2 regions of the Dysgonomonas sp. 37-18 genome follow, and region 1 is predicted to be linked to the other one. Evidence: riboswitches for the same ligand, from Rfam matches in the RefSeq annotation. Region 1 holds a riboswitch; the other holds the start of a gene.
The links. Region 1 has a riboswitch for cobalamin ahead of BGO84_RS03370 (precorrin-2 C(20)-methyltransferase). Riboswitches for the same ligand answer to the same signal wherever they lie in the genome.

Region 2: it holds a riboswitch for cobalamin, as region 1 does, so the genes downstream of both, BGO84_RS07140 (cysteine-rich CWC family protein) here and BGO84_RS03370 (precorrin-2 C(20)-methyltransferase) in region 1, are expected to answer to the same signal.

The regions. Positions count from the first base shown of each region.
Region 1 is NZ_MKVC01000008.1:96,575-104,398, reverse strand. Features, by position in the region: gene BGO84_RS03380 (iron ABC transporter permease) at 1-498, opposite strand, end outside; gene BGO84_RS03375 (ABC transporter substrate-binding protein) at 499-1,629, opposite strand; gene BGO84_RS03370 (precorrin-2 C(20)-methyltransferase) at 1,635-2,342, opposite strand; cobalamin riboswitch at 2,621-2,822, opposite strand; gene BGO84_RS03365 (RidA family protein) at 2,835-3,239, opposite strand; gene BGO84_RS03360 (helix-turn-helix transcriptional regulator) at 3,411-4,205, opposite strand; partial or broken gene BGO84_RS03355 (TonB-dependent receptor) at 4,336-6,692, opposite strand; gene nhaA (Na+/H+ antiporter NhaA) at 6,835-7,824, opposite strand, start outside.
Region 2 is NZ_MKVC01000021.1:18,961-26,784, forward strand. Features, by position in the region: gene leuB (3-isopropylmalate dehydrogenase) at 1-269, shown strand, start outside; gene BGO84_RS07125 (50S ribosomal protein L25/general stress protein Ctc) at 540-1,118, shown strand; gene pth (aminoacyl-tRNA hydrolase) at 1,135-1,698, shown strand; gene BGO84_RS07135 (RNA-binding S4 domain-containing protein) at 1,807-2,226, shown strand; cobalamin riboswitch at 2,341-2,545, shown strand; gene BGO84_RS07140 (cysteine-rich CWC family protein) at 2,732-2,947, shown strand; gene BGO84_RS07145 (phosphoenolpyruvate carboxykinase) at 3,203-4,936, shown strand; gene ppc (phosphoenolpyruvate carboxylase) at 5,091-7,721, shown strand.

The DNA of each region.
Region 1 (7,824 bases):
AATATACCCTATCATAACGCCGATAATAAGCAGGATAACGTTTCCTCTTACAAACCGAGAAATAGTTATAATGATAATCATTATAGCCAAAGCACCTGCTACTGCCGCTATAGATATTGCTATCTCGCCAAACAATCCCATCTTGATCAGTGCTGTTCCTCCAACACTACCTGAAAGTAGGATAATAAAAGCTACCCCCAGACTTGCACCTGAGCTAATTCCAAGTTCGGAAGGTCCGGCTAATGGATTTCGAAATAGAGTCTGCATCTGTAATCCACTAATAGATAGTCCGGCGCCAGCCACTAAGGCTGTAATAGTTTGAGGAAAACGAGATTTCCAGATAATATTCTCCCAGATTATAGACTCTTCCTTTATTCCGAATAGAATATTCCAAACGGAACCCACCGGTATGGAAATTGTGCCCAATACCAGATTCAGAATGAAGAAAACGAGTATAGAGGTAGAAATCAGTGCAAAAACTATCAGGGGACGTTTCATTTATTTAAGTAATTCGTAATAAACAGGAACATATTCGGGTAACAATGACGGATGAAATATTTTTATCAAATCGGCTAAAACTACTTCGGGCTCAACAGGAGTATTTTCATAGAAAGGTTTCTCTCGCAGATTACAATATATAAGCTTTTTATCCTTAAAAGCTTTAAAATCTGCATATCGAGCATCACTTTGTTTCAAAGCATCGTAAGTGAATGTTCCATCGTGGCTATTCACCATCCGCCAGTAATCAGTATTTGCCCCCTGTGAATAAACAGTTTCGAAATCGACATAAAAACCTCCGGATTCGTTATCATTTTTCATAAAATAATCGGCTCCTGCATCTCTGAATAGTTGTGCCAGATAGCTGTTTCCTCCAACTACATACCAGTTACCCGAATGTAATTCACCGCTCAACACTGTGGGACGTTCTGAAATAGAAGCAGACAATACTTTTAATTTATTATACTTGTTTTCTATATCGTCAAACTGTTTATTGGCTTGTTCTTCTATTCCTAATAGCATAGCAGTGAACTTAATCCATTCTGCCTGTCCCAAAGGAGAACTTTCTTTATATCCTAAAAAACTAATTAATGGTATATTCAGGTTTCGAATCGCATCGTATCCTCCTTTTTTGAATGGTGAAACAAGTATAATATCCGGATTTAGAGCGAGAATAACCTCATTGTCAAATTCACCTTCTATACCAATTTTTCTGGTCTTGTCTTCTTTGAGCTGTCTATTCATCTGTTCATTAAAAAGAAAGCGAGTGCTGGTTATCCCCACAACCTTATTCAAAGCATTGAGCTTAATAAAGTTTGATAGTTGCAGTGTGGTCATGCAAATTACACTGCAGACAGGTATTTCTATAGTCTGATAATCAGCAGGTATGCCCTCTTTGTTGCTCCCTCTATTGACCAGAGCGTATTTGTAATGCATATCGCTCTCCCCGGATGGATCGGTTATATCAACTAATTTATAGTTTGCGGAACTAATCACTTTGAAACCTTTGGCATATTTAATATTCATAGAATCTGCAGAGTTTCGATCTCCGATAGTTTTTGCATTCTTATTTTGATTACAGCCCGAAAATGTAATAACCAGAGTAAATAAGATAAAAAGTAGTTTTTTCATCCAGATTATTCTTTTGTAATTATTAATAGTGAGAAATAAGGAAATTTGCGATCTATTATTTTATGTATATCCTGCGTATAGAATTCTTTTTCTTTAATTCCTACATTCTCAAAATAATGTATTCCCACTTTATTTATTGAAGACATAGCCTGCTTAATAGCCTGTTCCGATTGAGAAGGTTTCATTATCACGATGGAGTTTCCAGCTTCTATTCTTTTCTTTAAATCATTGGATGATATTATCCCGGGAATGATATGCAATTCTTCTTCTTGTTTGGCTATATGGATATTGGCAAGGGCTGCACAGGCAATAAACGCCGGAATGCCGGCAATACGTTCTGTCGGAATATTTTTTGATATAAGATTATCTGATATATAATGAGTTGAAGAGTAAAATCCTGCATCTCCTTCTGCTACTACAACTATTTTTAATCTTTTCTCATAATGCTTTTCTATAAGCTCAGCAACTTCCTTATAGCAGAGTATAGCATGCGATCGATCTTTACTCATAGGTACATCAAAAAGAGAAATAACGGAATCATTAATATTCAGTTCCAATAAAATATCACGGCTACGGGATAACATATTTCCGACTGGTGAAACAGTCGAGGGGCAGAGAATAATATCTGCTTGTTGCAAAGCTTTTAAGGCTTTTAGGCTTATAAGTTCGACATCACCTGGCCCAAGAGATACAAATGTAACGAAATCAGACATATTTATTTTTAATTATTATAGTTACAATCTGCTTAATTCAACAAAAGGTAAGTAACTGAATACCTGTAGTTACAATAAATATGTTTAGAGATACGGATTTTGTATGTTGGTATATTCCGCAGCATACCAATACTGCCTTCAAAAACATGTAATGCCTCATATCTTATTTTATTATTGTAAAAAACTAATAAAATAAAACAACGAGTTTCCTGAAAATTAATAAAATAGCAATGAATACAAGATGTATTGCACAACCACTCCTATCCCTGGAAGCTTGGTGTTTATTTGTCAGATCTGGCAGGTCTTCTGGCTATCCTCCGGTTAAAAGCCTTCCCATTTCTTTCGAAACAGTGGCATGGAATTTTCAACCGATTTTATGAGAAATTACAGCTGCAGGTACAGCCCCGGATTCACACCGGGTTCCCTTTTATTACAACTTCATGATTTTGAAATTACAATACCGAAATCTGAGTGCAAAGGTATTAATATTTTTTATTTTGAAGCCCAAATTTCAACTTCAATTTTAAGCTCTTGTAAACCCAATGCCTTCACATAAGCAATAGTCATAGATGGGTATATTGTACCAAATAGATTATCCCATCTTGCGTCCAAAAAATCCCAATCAATATCTTCTGTAGCCCAGATATTGACTTTTATAACATCGTCGGAAGTTAAATTCTGACTTTCCAGAATTTGTTCAATATTCCTAAAAGTATTGTATACCTGTTCATTCATACTATCAGGAATAACTCCATAATTATCAGTTCCAATCTGTCCGGAGAAAGTGTATAGAGTTGAATTTTTAGGAATTATAGTCACATGTGAATATTTTCCGACAGGCTTTGAAATATTTTCAGGATTTAATCTGACGACTCTTTTGATTTTATCACTATTCATTTCAATTTTTCTTTAAATAAACAATCCAAATACCAAAGCGGTATTTCTTTTGTAATGCAAAAGTATAGGTAGTGTATTATTTGAAATTGGATAAAACCGACAACTCTCAGAAAAAGAAATACAATAGTTCTCGTAAATTGAATTGTAGAAAGAATACATCGCTAGCAAATGCTAGATAAGCCATTGAGGAAAGTTAGCTAAATACTCTTTTGAATTTAGTATGAAATTTCTAGGATTAGTTCCTGTAAATTCTTTAAATTCTCTGTTATAGTGCGATTGATCAAAATAATCATATTGATAAGCAAGTTCTGTAAAATTTTCAAAATTTGTCTGACGCAAAGAATTCAATCCCTCTTGAAAACGCATAATCCGTGAAAATATCTTTGGTGATAATCCAACAGACTGTTTTATAATTCTTTCTAATGTTCGCTCCGACAAATTCATTTCTAATTGGATTTCTTTAAGAGTTTTTCCATTTTGTAATAATGTCGAAGCATGCACCAACTTTTTATGATTATTTTTGACTCTTTCTATTTGCTTAAGGAAGAAAGAAGAGATTAGGCTTATTTTTTCTTCTAAAGAAATTGCGTTAACAAGTTGCTCAAGAATAGCATCCCTCACAATGTCTTCAAGTGAAATATTTTGATGATTTAACTCAAAAGCATCTAATCCAAAAATTGTTTTTAAAGCCGTTGGTTGCAAATATACGCCAATAACGCTAAAGTATCCACTAACTGTATGCTCCGTATATTTAGAATATTGCCCATATAAATACAATTGAGGCAACGCTTGTCCCTTTCTATCAAAAAACAAGTTTGGTTCTTGTTGAAATATTAATGCCGGTATTCCATCCGGGATAATCTTAAAACATTTATCACTAGAATTATTCGTAAAGTCCTCCAATATCCAAAAATATTGGATGTAATCTTGTAAAGCCTTTATAGGAATAAATTTTTTATAAAACATTTATCTTTATATATGTAAAATAGATAATCTAAAATATGAGAGAATGTTGCACAATACATATCAATGCTAAGTGAAGGCTATTTTATATTACAAATATAAATCTTTTAAAATGAATTAATCTTACTAATTTTTAGAATTCAAATGTCACTCCAATGGTAGGGATTATAGATGCACTCGAACGTTTCAAGTTTTTCATCTCGTAACGTTGTTCTTCTATCGGTGCTTGTGGATTTATGATATTTCCCGTACTTACAATTACATCTTGTCTTCTGAACGAACTTCGTGTTACATTCTGTAAATCGAGGTAAAGGCCAAGCATATACTTCTTCAGATAAAAAGTTTTATCTACTCTCAAGTCTAGCTGAGTATATGAAGGGTTACGCAACGTATTGTATTGAGTATAGTCGAGATAAGGTTTTCCCGAAGCATTCCAAGCCAAGACCAGCGAGGATTTGTCTTGATCGTAAGGAGTAAAAGGTGCTCCACCTATCGACTTTATCTTTGCTCCTAGACTCCAATTTGAATTAAAGTAATAGGTTCCTGTAAGATTAAATATATATCCATTATCCCAGGCCGAAGGAAGATACTTACCTTCTTTTTTTGCAAATTGACTTTTGAATAAAGTAAATGAAGATAAAACATTTACTTTACGAGCGACTACCCATCTTCCTAATAATTCCACACCATAGCTTTTACCTCTTGCATCCGATACAAGCAGTTCGTTCCCTATCGCTCCGTAGTCGTCACCCTTACTCATCAAAGGAATGCCGTCTTGCACAGATAAAGGCATATTGTTGTAATATTTATAAAAACCTTCTAAAGATATTTCGAAATTCTTTATCGACTGATAATTGAAGCCTGCCGATACCTGATCAACACGCATATAATCCAATCCCTTGTTTACAAACATACCATTGTTATCTTTCAATCCCATTGCTGTAAGAGGTGGAAGCTGGAAGTAACGTCCGATATTAGCGTTGGCATTCAAATTAGCTATAAGCCTATATGATAAAGACAGGCGGGGCGAAACCTGATTAAATATTTGCTTGGTATTATGTGAATAGGATGCAGCATCTAGCCTTATTCCAAAAGATGATTTGAATCTCTCATTTGTTGAGACATAATCTATCCCCATTTGAAAAAGCTTAGTTGTGTATCATATTGGAGAGCCGTTTCTTCATCATTATAAAAAAACACCTGAAAACTATTATTGCTATATTGCACATAATCTATATTTAGTCCTGTATTAATTTTCCATTTACCAAGTGGCGTAAGGTTTTCGAATCTAAGTTTCGATTCTTGTTCCAATGATTTGTATTTTAACCTTAGCATATCAGGGTCGTTATTCAAATTGTCCTGATATTTCGTATTACGATTATTCAGGTAACTATGGCTGAGAGCAAGAGTCTGTCTATTACGTTTGTTGTAATGCTTATAAACTGCCCCTAAGGTAAAAGTTTCCTGCTTTATAGTTGGCAAATAACCCAGTATGTATTCGGCATCTTCGGTAGTAGCTTTATTATTTAGCTTCATATCATCTATTGCACCAACACCTATAAATGTAAGCTCGTTAGTAGGTGACAATTGAGTTTTTATCTTGAACAGGGCATCATTGTATGTTGGCAAGAAAGGGAGTCCTATGAGATCGAAAAGAAGTTGCAGATAAGATCGCCTCATAGATACGGTATATGTTGTCTTTTTACTTAAAGGTCCATTGGCTGTTGCAGAAGCTTCTGATGCACCTAAAGTTCCTTTGAAAGATTGCTTTTCCGGATTTCCATCAGCTAATTTGAAACTTACGACAGAGCTTAATGCATCACTACTGTACGATGGAAAAGCTGCTGTATAGAAATTTACTTCCTTGATCAAATCTGCACTTATGATACTTACAGGCCCACCAGAAGCTCCTTGTGTACTAAAATGATTAATGTTAGGTATTTCTATACCATCCAGAAAGAAACTATTTTCTGAAGGCCCACCACCTCTTACAATTAAATCGTTTCGATAACCTCCTGGCGAGAAAGCTACCCCCGGATAAGATTGTACAATGCGGGATATATCGCGGTTAGCTCCAGGGCTTTTTTCTATTTCCTGTGTACTTATAACATGCAATCCAACCGGGCTTTCAATAGAACGCCTGAAAGGCATCGGATAGACATTTACATCGGCTAACTCATTCGTATTTTCTTCTAATTCAACGGTTATTTGTAAATCTTTTACTGTCAATAAATATTCAGGGGTTTGTTCAGCTTTATACCCAACAAATGATACTAGAAGGGTATAAGGTCCGGGTAATAGATTTTCAATAGAAAAATGCCCTTCTTCATCTGTTTGTGTACCAATAGTTGTACCCTTTACTATTATACTGGCATAAGGAATGGGGCTTCTGTCTCCTTTGTCTATGACTGTTCCCTTTAATGAATGCTTCTGCTGAGAGAATACACTAATACTAAAGAGTGATATAAATACAAATAATATCGTTTTCATAAATATTTAATAAGCGAATTAATTAAAACTCACAAATTCAACATTTAGATAAAGAAATTAGTTCACAATTTATACTACTATGAAAGTCTTTTGTTACAAGTATTCTCTTGATAAATTCATATAAGTATAATACGGAACGGTATTATTTCCGTTTTATGGAACGACTTAATGTCATATACCCTAACACTCCGCCTATAATAGAAGCTGCAAAAATACCAATTTTTGCTTGTACCATATATTCAGGATGGGTGAATGCGAGTGATGTGATAAATAATGACATGGTAAAACCGATAGATGCGAGTAGGCTTATACCTAGTAGGTTATGCACATTCATTCCTTCCGGAAAAGGAGCAACCTTTAATTTAATAAGTAAAAGCGTAAAACCTACGACTCCCAACACTTTCCCTAATAACAGACCTAGTGCCATACCTAAAGCTATATTTGTGCTGAATAGCTGCTCTATATCAATGTTTAGTGAAACTCCCGCATTCGCTAAAGCAAATATAGGAATTATAACGAAAGTCACTAAAGGATGCATTCTGTGCTCTAAGCGTTGCAACGGAGGAATTGCTTTATTCGTGTCTATTTTTATTTCTTCCAGTAAATGCAACTGATCATTTGTAAGTGTCGGAATTTCACTTTTTGGATCGACTTCTCTAAATTTATCCAGGTATTTCTTTATTCGTTCAACAAATAGATTTTCTCTTATTTTGACATCGGCAGGAATCATGAAAGCTGCAATAACAGAAGCTATTGTAGCATGAACACCTGATAGCAAGAATGATGTCCATACCCCAAGAATTCCCAATATAGCATAAAACAAAATACTTCTGACTCCCATTTTATTGCCAACAAACATGATAAAAGCAAAGCCGAAACCTGTGGCAAGGCTTATAAAAGAGATATCGGAGGTATAAAAAAATGCAATAACCAAAACAGCTCCCAAATCATCAACAATGGCGAGAGCCGTAAGAAAGACTTTCAACGATAGAGGTATTTTGCTCCCCAACAGATACAAAATCCCCAGAGCAAAAGCAATATCAGTAGCCATCGGAATGCCCCAGCCATGATGGACTTCTCCTGATGGATTAAGACTTATATAGATGAGTGCGGGAACAAGCATGCCTCCTAT
Region 2 (7,824 bases), on a different contig from region 1:
GTATTCACACATCTGTGTTTGAACCGATACATGGTTCATATCCTCAGGCAGCAGGCAAAAATATAGCAAATCCATTAGCCACTATTCTTTCGGCAGCAATGATGTTCGAATATGCATTCGAACTGAAAGAAGAAGGTAAGCTGATTCGTGATGCTGTTAATGCATCTATGGATGCAGGAGTAGTAACTGAGGATATTGCATCGAAAGAAGGAAAAGCTTATTCTACATCGCAAGTAGGCGACTGGATTGTAAATTATTTGAAGGGATAAAATTTTTTCTAAGATACTGTGAAGAGGCTGTTCGTTGTGTACAGCCTCTTTTCGTCTTTATCTCAATAGTGATATGCCTGATAGGTTACTTTCAATGGGCTCTTTCCATTTAATATTTGCATATTGTAGTCTTCTACAAAATATTACTTTCATAAACATTAGGAAAAAAGATGTAAAATATTTATCTTTGCCCCGCTTTTATAAGCCCGTACGTGTGATGGGAATAAGGAAGCAATCCTTAATTTGAGTAACACAATTTAAAATTAAAAGATGAAAACGTTTGAATTAAAAGGAGAAGCCAGAACAGATCTTGGCAAAAAAGCGACAAAAGCATTTCGTAAAGAAGACAAAATCCCTGCTGTAATTTATGGTGGAGATCAAACTGAAGCAATTGCTTTTACTGTTACAAACAGCGATGTTCGCAAACTTGTTTATACTCCTGAAATTTTCCTTGTAAACCTAACAATAGGAAAAGACAGCTATAAAGCTATATTGAAAGATGTACAGGTACATCCGGTAACAGATGCTATCTTGCACCTTGACTTCCTTCATGTATTTGAAGGCAAACCAATTGTAATGGACGTTCCTGTTATTTTGGACGGACTTGCAGAAGGTGTAAAAGCAGGGGGTAAACTTTCACTTGACTTGCGTAAGATTAAAGTAAAAGCTCTTTACGATAAGATCCCTGAGAAAGTACACGTTGACGTAACAAGCCTTGCTCTTGGAAAATCTATCCAGGTAGGTGAACTACACTTCGAAGGACTAGAACTGTTAAATGCTAAAAATGCTGTTGTTTGTCGCGTTCAATTGACTCGTGCTGCAAGAGGTCTTGCTGCTAAAAACGGCTAATAATAGGATATATTGAATGAAATACTTGATTGCCGGCCTCGGTAATATTGGTAGAGAATACGAATATACCCGCCACAATATAGGATTCAGAGTATTGGACGCTTTAGCTAAAGCGTCCAATATTGTTTTTGCTGACAAGCGTTATGGCTTTGTGTCTGAACTAAAGGTCAAAGGACGTACTCTTATTCTGCTAAAGCCATCTACTTTTATGAATCTTAGCGGAAATGCTGTTCGTTATTGGCTAAACCAAGAAAAGATACCGATTGAGAATCTTTTGGTAGTTGTAGATGATCTTGCTTTGCCTTTTGGTTCTTTACGCCTCAAAGGAAAAGGTAGTAGTGCCGGACATAACGGACTGGGTAATATACAATCTGTACTAGGAACACAAGATTATGCCCGCTTACGCTTTGGTATAGGTAACGAATTTTCTCGGGGAGGTCAAGTCGGCTATGTGCTCGATAATTTCAGTGACGAAGAGGAAAAAGAGCTTCCTGTGAAACTGGAGACCTGTGGCGAAATAATCAAAAGCTTTTGTCTGGCAGGTATCAACAATACCATGAACCAATACAATAATAAATAAAACCAAAGAAGTTAGAAACGAATATCTTTTGTATCTAATATATAACTTTGGTAAATGATGTGAAGCCGGTCTTGTTTGCGGACATATTGGCAAAATTCTGATTTTATTATGAAAGAACCTAAAAACGAAGTACGTATAGACAAATGGCTGTGGGCTGTTCGTCTTTTCAAAACTCGTTCTATAGCAATAGAAGCATGTAAAAAAGGACGTGTCTCGATCAAAGGAGTTACTATAAAACCCTCTCGATCAATTAAGGTAGGCGATGTGATAGAAGTGCGCCGTCCTCCGGTTACTTATTCCTTTGAAGTCCTCAACCTTTCGGAAAACAGAATGGGAGCCAAGCTTGTGCCCGAATTTATGAAAGATGTGACATCTGCATCTCAACTTGAAATATTAGAAATGTCTAAGGTGAGCGGTTTTGTAGATAGAGCTAGAGGAACAGGGCGACCAACAAAAAAAGATCGTCGTGAATTGGATCAGTTTACAGAAGATTACTCTTTCTTTGATGATTGGGATTTAGAAGATTAGAGTATAAATTATAGTTCGAAACTTATTCCTTGCAGAACACACTCTTATGAAATAGTAATTCATTATACCATCAAAAACTTTCTTATTTATATTTGTTCTTATTTATAATTCTATATCTTTGTTACCATAATTGGTGTTATATATTCGAAGTCTTGGATATATAATGAAAAGGGAATCAGGTGTAAATCCTGAACAGTCGCGCTGCTGTAAGCTTCGCTAAACGTTTATACAAATCCTCAAAGCCACTGTTTTTCATAAACGGGAAGGTCGTATAAAACGGAAGTAAGTCAGAAGACCTGCCAAAAAATAAATTTCATCTTTCGCGAAAAAAGATAGAAAGCTCAAGAGATTTTTCTCTGATTATAGAAAATTGATTTTGGTTGAAGTATTTATACTATCATCTCTTGCAATGTCATATTTCGGTATCTGCAAATGAGGTTGTATATTTTAAATAAACCTTCTCCTGATCTTATAATATATTCAATAACAATAAAAACTTACAACAATGAAAAAGATATGTCAAAGATGTTCGGCCGCTTTCAGCTGTAGAGAAGACCGCGTAGAATTGTGTAGCTGCCGTAGAGTTTCTTTAGTTTCAGGGGTGCGCGATTATATAAAAGATAACTATAGTGACTGCCTTTGTCCTAAGTGTTTAAGCGAAACAAATACTTACTTTTTTGCCTTTGATGTTAATCCTAAATTCATAAAAGACAAAAAATAAAGTATTTATAAGCAACACCAATACAAGGTAATAGCAAAAACTTATTTTTAATTTACAATTTATTATAAATTTAGTCTTTAATTCGTTTAATTGTATAGGTAAGTTTCCTTAAATTTGATGTTGGAAAACAACGCAATTTGAATGTTTTCAAATCAAGTATTGAAGTTTGCAATCTCCTGTCACAAATGGAGATAGGAGATTGCAAATCGATATCGAACCGGATAGAAATAATAACTATAATAAATAAAATTAAACATGTTACAAGAGTTTACTTTAGGCGAAGGAAAGGCGATTATCAACTTCACTCTTAAGTTTTGCGACACGAGGCAAAAAATATTAAATAGTTACGGTTTTCATCGGGTTATTGAAGCTTTTATACAAAGATTGAAAAAGAATGATGTCATTATCTACGATTATTATATCAAAGAATTCAAGACTGACGAAGAATTTCAAAAAACATTGATAGAAGCATTTAAGCTACTTACTGTATGTAATCCCGATGAGGTGCAAAATGTACATAACAAGTATGCTATCTTTTTCAACGATAAAGATTTATTTATAGAGCTTATAGAGCTTCTCTATGGCTTCTGGCGTAGAATGGAACGTTATACTATAGTGCATAACAATTCCATCAGCAGCGGGTTGCAAAGTGTGCGTTTTTTGCATGCCAACGAATTGTTCAATGAGCTGGTACTTTCTATCTACCGCCGCATTCAGGAAACCGTAATGGGGTATCAGCATCTTGTATATCGCCAGCTTACCGCAGGTGCAAATGCAGGGTTAACTCTTAGTGACATTACTTGGAACTGCCCAATAGAATACAATGGGTTGACTTCTATTCCGTTCATTACTTCTGTTATGTTTAAACCACCGTTTATTTCATATACAAAAAGAAATACACGCGACGGCATTTTTCAAGAACATACAACAAATCCGGTAGAAAATATTATTCTGAATGAAGATGACTGGTTCTTATTTCCTGCTAAAGTAGGGAATATGTTGACCTTTGTTTATTTCCACAAGGACTATATGGTTCACGGATTTGCATTATCCAATCTTTTTGAACTAGCTAAAGCCAGTGAATATATCGGTAAAAAACCGGATATAATATACGTGTTCGGATATCCTGATGGAATAGAAGAGAAACGTACTTTCTACTATAAGGATAAGAAAAATGATATTCTTATCGGTTACGCTAATCATTGCGACGATATCGACTATTTTGGCTATATGAAAAAAATGCTTCTTACACTTCATAACGTGAAGCAAATGGAGCAAGGGCGATTGCCGCTACATGGAGCTATGGTAAACATATTACTCAAGAATGGTACAGAAGCCAATATCGTTATTATAGGAGACAGTGGTGCCGGAAAATCTGAAAGTTTGGAAGCTTTCCGTACACTTAACGAGAAATATATACGTCATATGCGTATCGTATTTGACGATATGGGTTACCTCAAAAAAGAAGAAGATGGTACGATTAAGGGGTATGGAACCGAAATCGGAGCATTTGTCCGTATCGATGACCTTGACCCTATGTATGCGTTCCAGCAGTTAGAGAGAGGTATCTATTCAAATCCTGACAAAATAAATGCTCGCATTACGATTCCTGCTGCAACATACGATGTTATATCTAAAGGATATAAAGTAGATTATATCTTGTATGCGAATAACTATACTGAATCTGCTCAGAAGATTGAGTTTTTTGATAATCTCGACGAAGCGATTAAAATATTCGAAGCTGGAGCCCGCAAAGCAAAAGGTACTACTACCGAAAATGGTTTGGTAACATCTTATTTTGCCAACCCTTTTGGCCCTGTACAAGAAAAAGAGCTTGCAGGCAAACTGATCAAAGAATTCTTTAATGATATGAATAACAACGGTGTAAAAATAGGAGAGATATACACCTCGCTTGCTATTGACGGACATACTAAGGATGGGCCTCAATTGGCAGCAGAAGAGTTGTTTACAATGATAAATAATGATTAAGTGGAGTAGAGATGAGTTAAGTATTAGCTCGTCTCTTTCTTCGATAAAATTTGCCTGACTACTCAACGCTTACTTAAACTTTTGATAATGTATGGCGTTAAATATTATAACGGAGAAAAATACAACTAATAATTAGAATAAACCTATGAACAATATGCAACAATCCTTGATGCACGACAATATCAAGATGCTTGGCCACTTGCTCGGAAAAACGATCAATGAGGCGAAAGGGCAAGATATGGTCGACCTCATAGAAACAATCCGCAGGCTATCTAAAGCATCACACTCGGGTGACATTGAAGCACATAAATCGTTGGTTAAGACATTGCAAAATCTTAGGGATGAGGAGTTCTTGCCTGTAGCACGTTCTTTCAACCAGTTTCTTAACCTCACAAATACGGCAGAACAATATAATAGTATCTCTCCCCACGCACAAGGGGCTGAGAATCCGGTGAATTTTTCTGCAGTATATGAAAAACTTAAAGCCGCTAACTATAGCGATAGCGATATAATCAAAGCAATAGAAGATATATCTATCGATTTGGTTTTAACCGCTCACCCTACAGAAATAAATAGACGCTCGTTGATCAATAATCTGAATCAAGTAGATCAATGCCTTAAGCTACTCGATCATGATGATTTGATCGAACATCAGAAAGTACAAATATTGCGCAGACTCAAACAACTAATCGCTCAATATTGGTATACTGATGAAATACGTCAGAATCGTCCGACCCCCAACGAAGAAGCAAAATGGGGATATGATGTAGTAGAGAATAGCCTTTGGGCTGCTGTACCAGCTTACATCCGAGAACTCGACGAGCAAATAAGAAATACACTCGCATATCGTATTCCGATCGATGCACGTCCTATACATTTTTCATCATGGATGGGGGGCGACCGTGACGGGAATCCTAATGTGACAGCCAAAGTTACACATGATGTACTACTTGATAGCCGCCGTCGTGCTGCAACTCTCTTCTTATCAGATATAGAAATACTGGTGAAAGAACTATCAATGGCAACCTGTACGCTCGAATTCAGAAATTATATAGGAAACTATGAAGTACAAGAGCCGTATCGTGAGCTAATGAAAAAGTTGCGTACACAGCTTCGTAATACTATAGCTTACCTTGATGCCCGTATAGCAGGTAAAAATCCTGAACTTACCGAGGATATTCTCTACTATAATGAGCAATTATGGGAACCTTTGCATGAATCTTATAAGTCTTTAGTGGCTTGCAAGATGGATATTATAGCCGATGATAAGCTATTGGATACTATGCGCAGGGTTAAATGCTTCGGGCTTACTCTTGTACAAATAGATGTTCGTCAGGAAAGTACAATTCATACTGAGACAATTTCAGAGATTACCCGTTATTTAGGATTAGGAGATTATGAAACATGGTCGGAAGATGAGAAGCAAGCTTTTCTTATCAGAGAGCTGAATTCTAAACGTCCTTTGGTTCCAAAAAATTGGGAGCCAAGTCCTCAAACGAAAGAAGTGCTGCAAACATGCAAAGTTATTGCAGAAACTCCTGAAGGGGTAATACCTACCTACATTATATCGATGACACGTACTCCGTCCGATATATTGGCGGTTTATTTGTTGTTGAAAGAAGCTGAGTGTCCTTATATATTACCCGTAACACCATTGTTTGAAACGCTGAATGACCTCAATAATGCCAATGGTATTATGCAGCAATTGTTTAATATTAGTTGGTACAGAGGCGTTATCAAGAGCAAACAAATGATAATGATCGGTTACTCTGACTCAGCCAAAGACGCAGGATCTATTGCTGCCGGATGGGCACAATACAGTGCACAAGAAGCATTGATCAAAAGCTGTCAAGAAGCGGGAGTATGCTTGACCTTATTCCATGGACGTGGTGGTACTGTCGGACGTGGAGGAGGACCTGCCAAAGTTGCTCTTTTCTCTCAGCCTCCGGGCTCATTAAAGGGTGGTTTGCGTGTAACAGAACAGGGCGAAATGATCCGCTTCAAATTAGGTATACCCGATCTGGCTATAAAAACGCTGGCTTTATATACTGATGCAATCTTAGAAGCTAACTTACTTCCGCCACCTGCACCAAAACAGGAGTGGAGAGACCTTATGAATAAGATGTCCGATATTTCTTGTACTATATATCAAGATACAGTACACAGAAATCCTGATTTTATACCGTATTTTTATCAGGCAACTCCTGAGGCCGAGCTTGCTCGTTTGCCATTAGGATCACGACCTGCAAAACGTCGTCCCAATGGTGGGGTTGAAAGTTTGCGTGCTATTCCTTGGATATTTGGATGGACTCAAAACAGGTTAATGCTTCCGGCATGGCTTGGAGCGGGAGAGGCCCTTCAGCAAGTTATAGATGAAGGGAATGTAGAGATATTAAAAACCATGTACAAAGATTGGCCTTTCTTCGGAACAAGGATTAATATGTTGGAAATGGTATTTGCCAAAGCAGACCCTCGTATATCGGCATATTATGACGAACGGTTAGTGGAAGACAGGTTGCAAGATTTAGGAAAAAGGCTTAGAGCACAGTTAGAGGGTGCAATAAAATCTACATTGAGAATATCTCAGGATGAATACTTGATGGAGAGCCTACCCGATATAGCAGAGAATATTGCAATGCGAAATATATATACCAATCCGTTGAATCTGTTGCAGGTAGAATTGCTTCATCGTTCGAGACAAGACAGTGAGCATTCTCCCGAACTGGAACTGGCACTGATGATCACAATATCGGGTATTGCCGCCGGAATGCGAAACACAGGATGATAACATTCTGATAAAATATATAGATTGTAAAAGCTCATAAAAATCAAAATATTTTTATTCGTAGAAAATGCTTAATCCATGTTTAAAAATTTGATCTTTATGG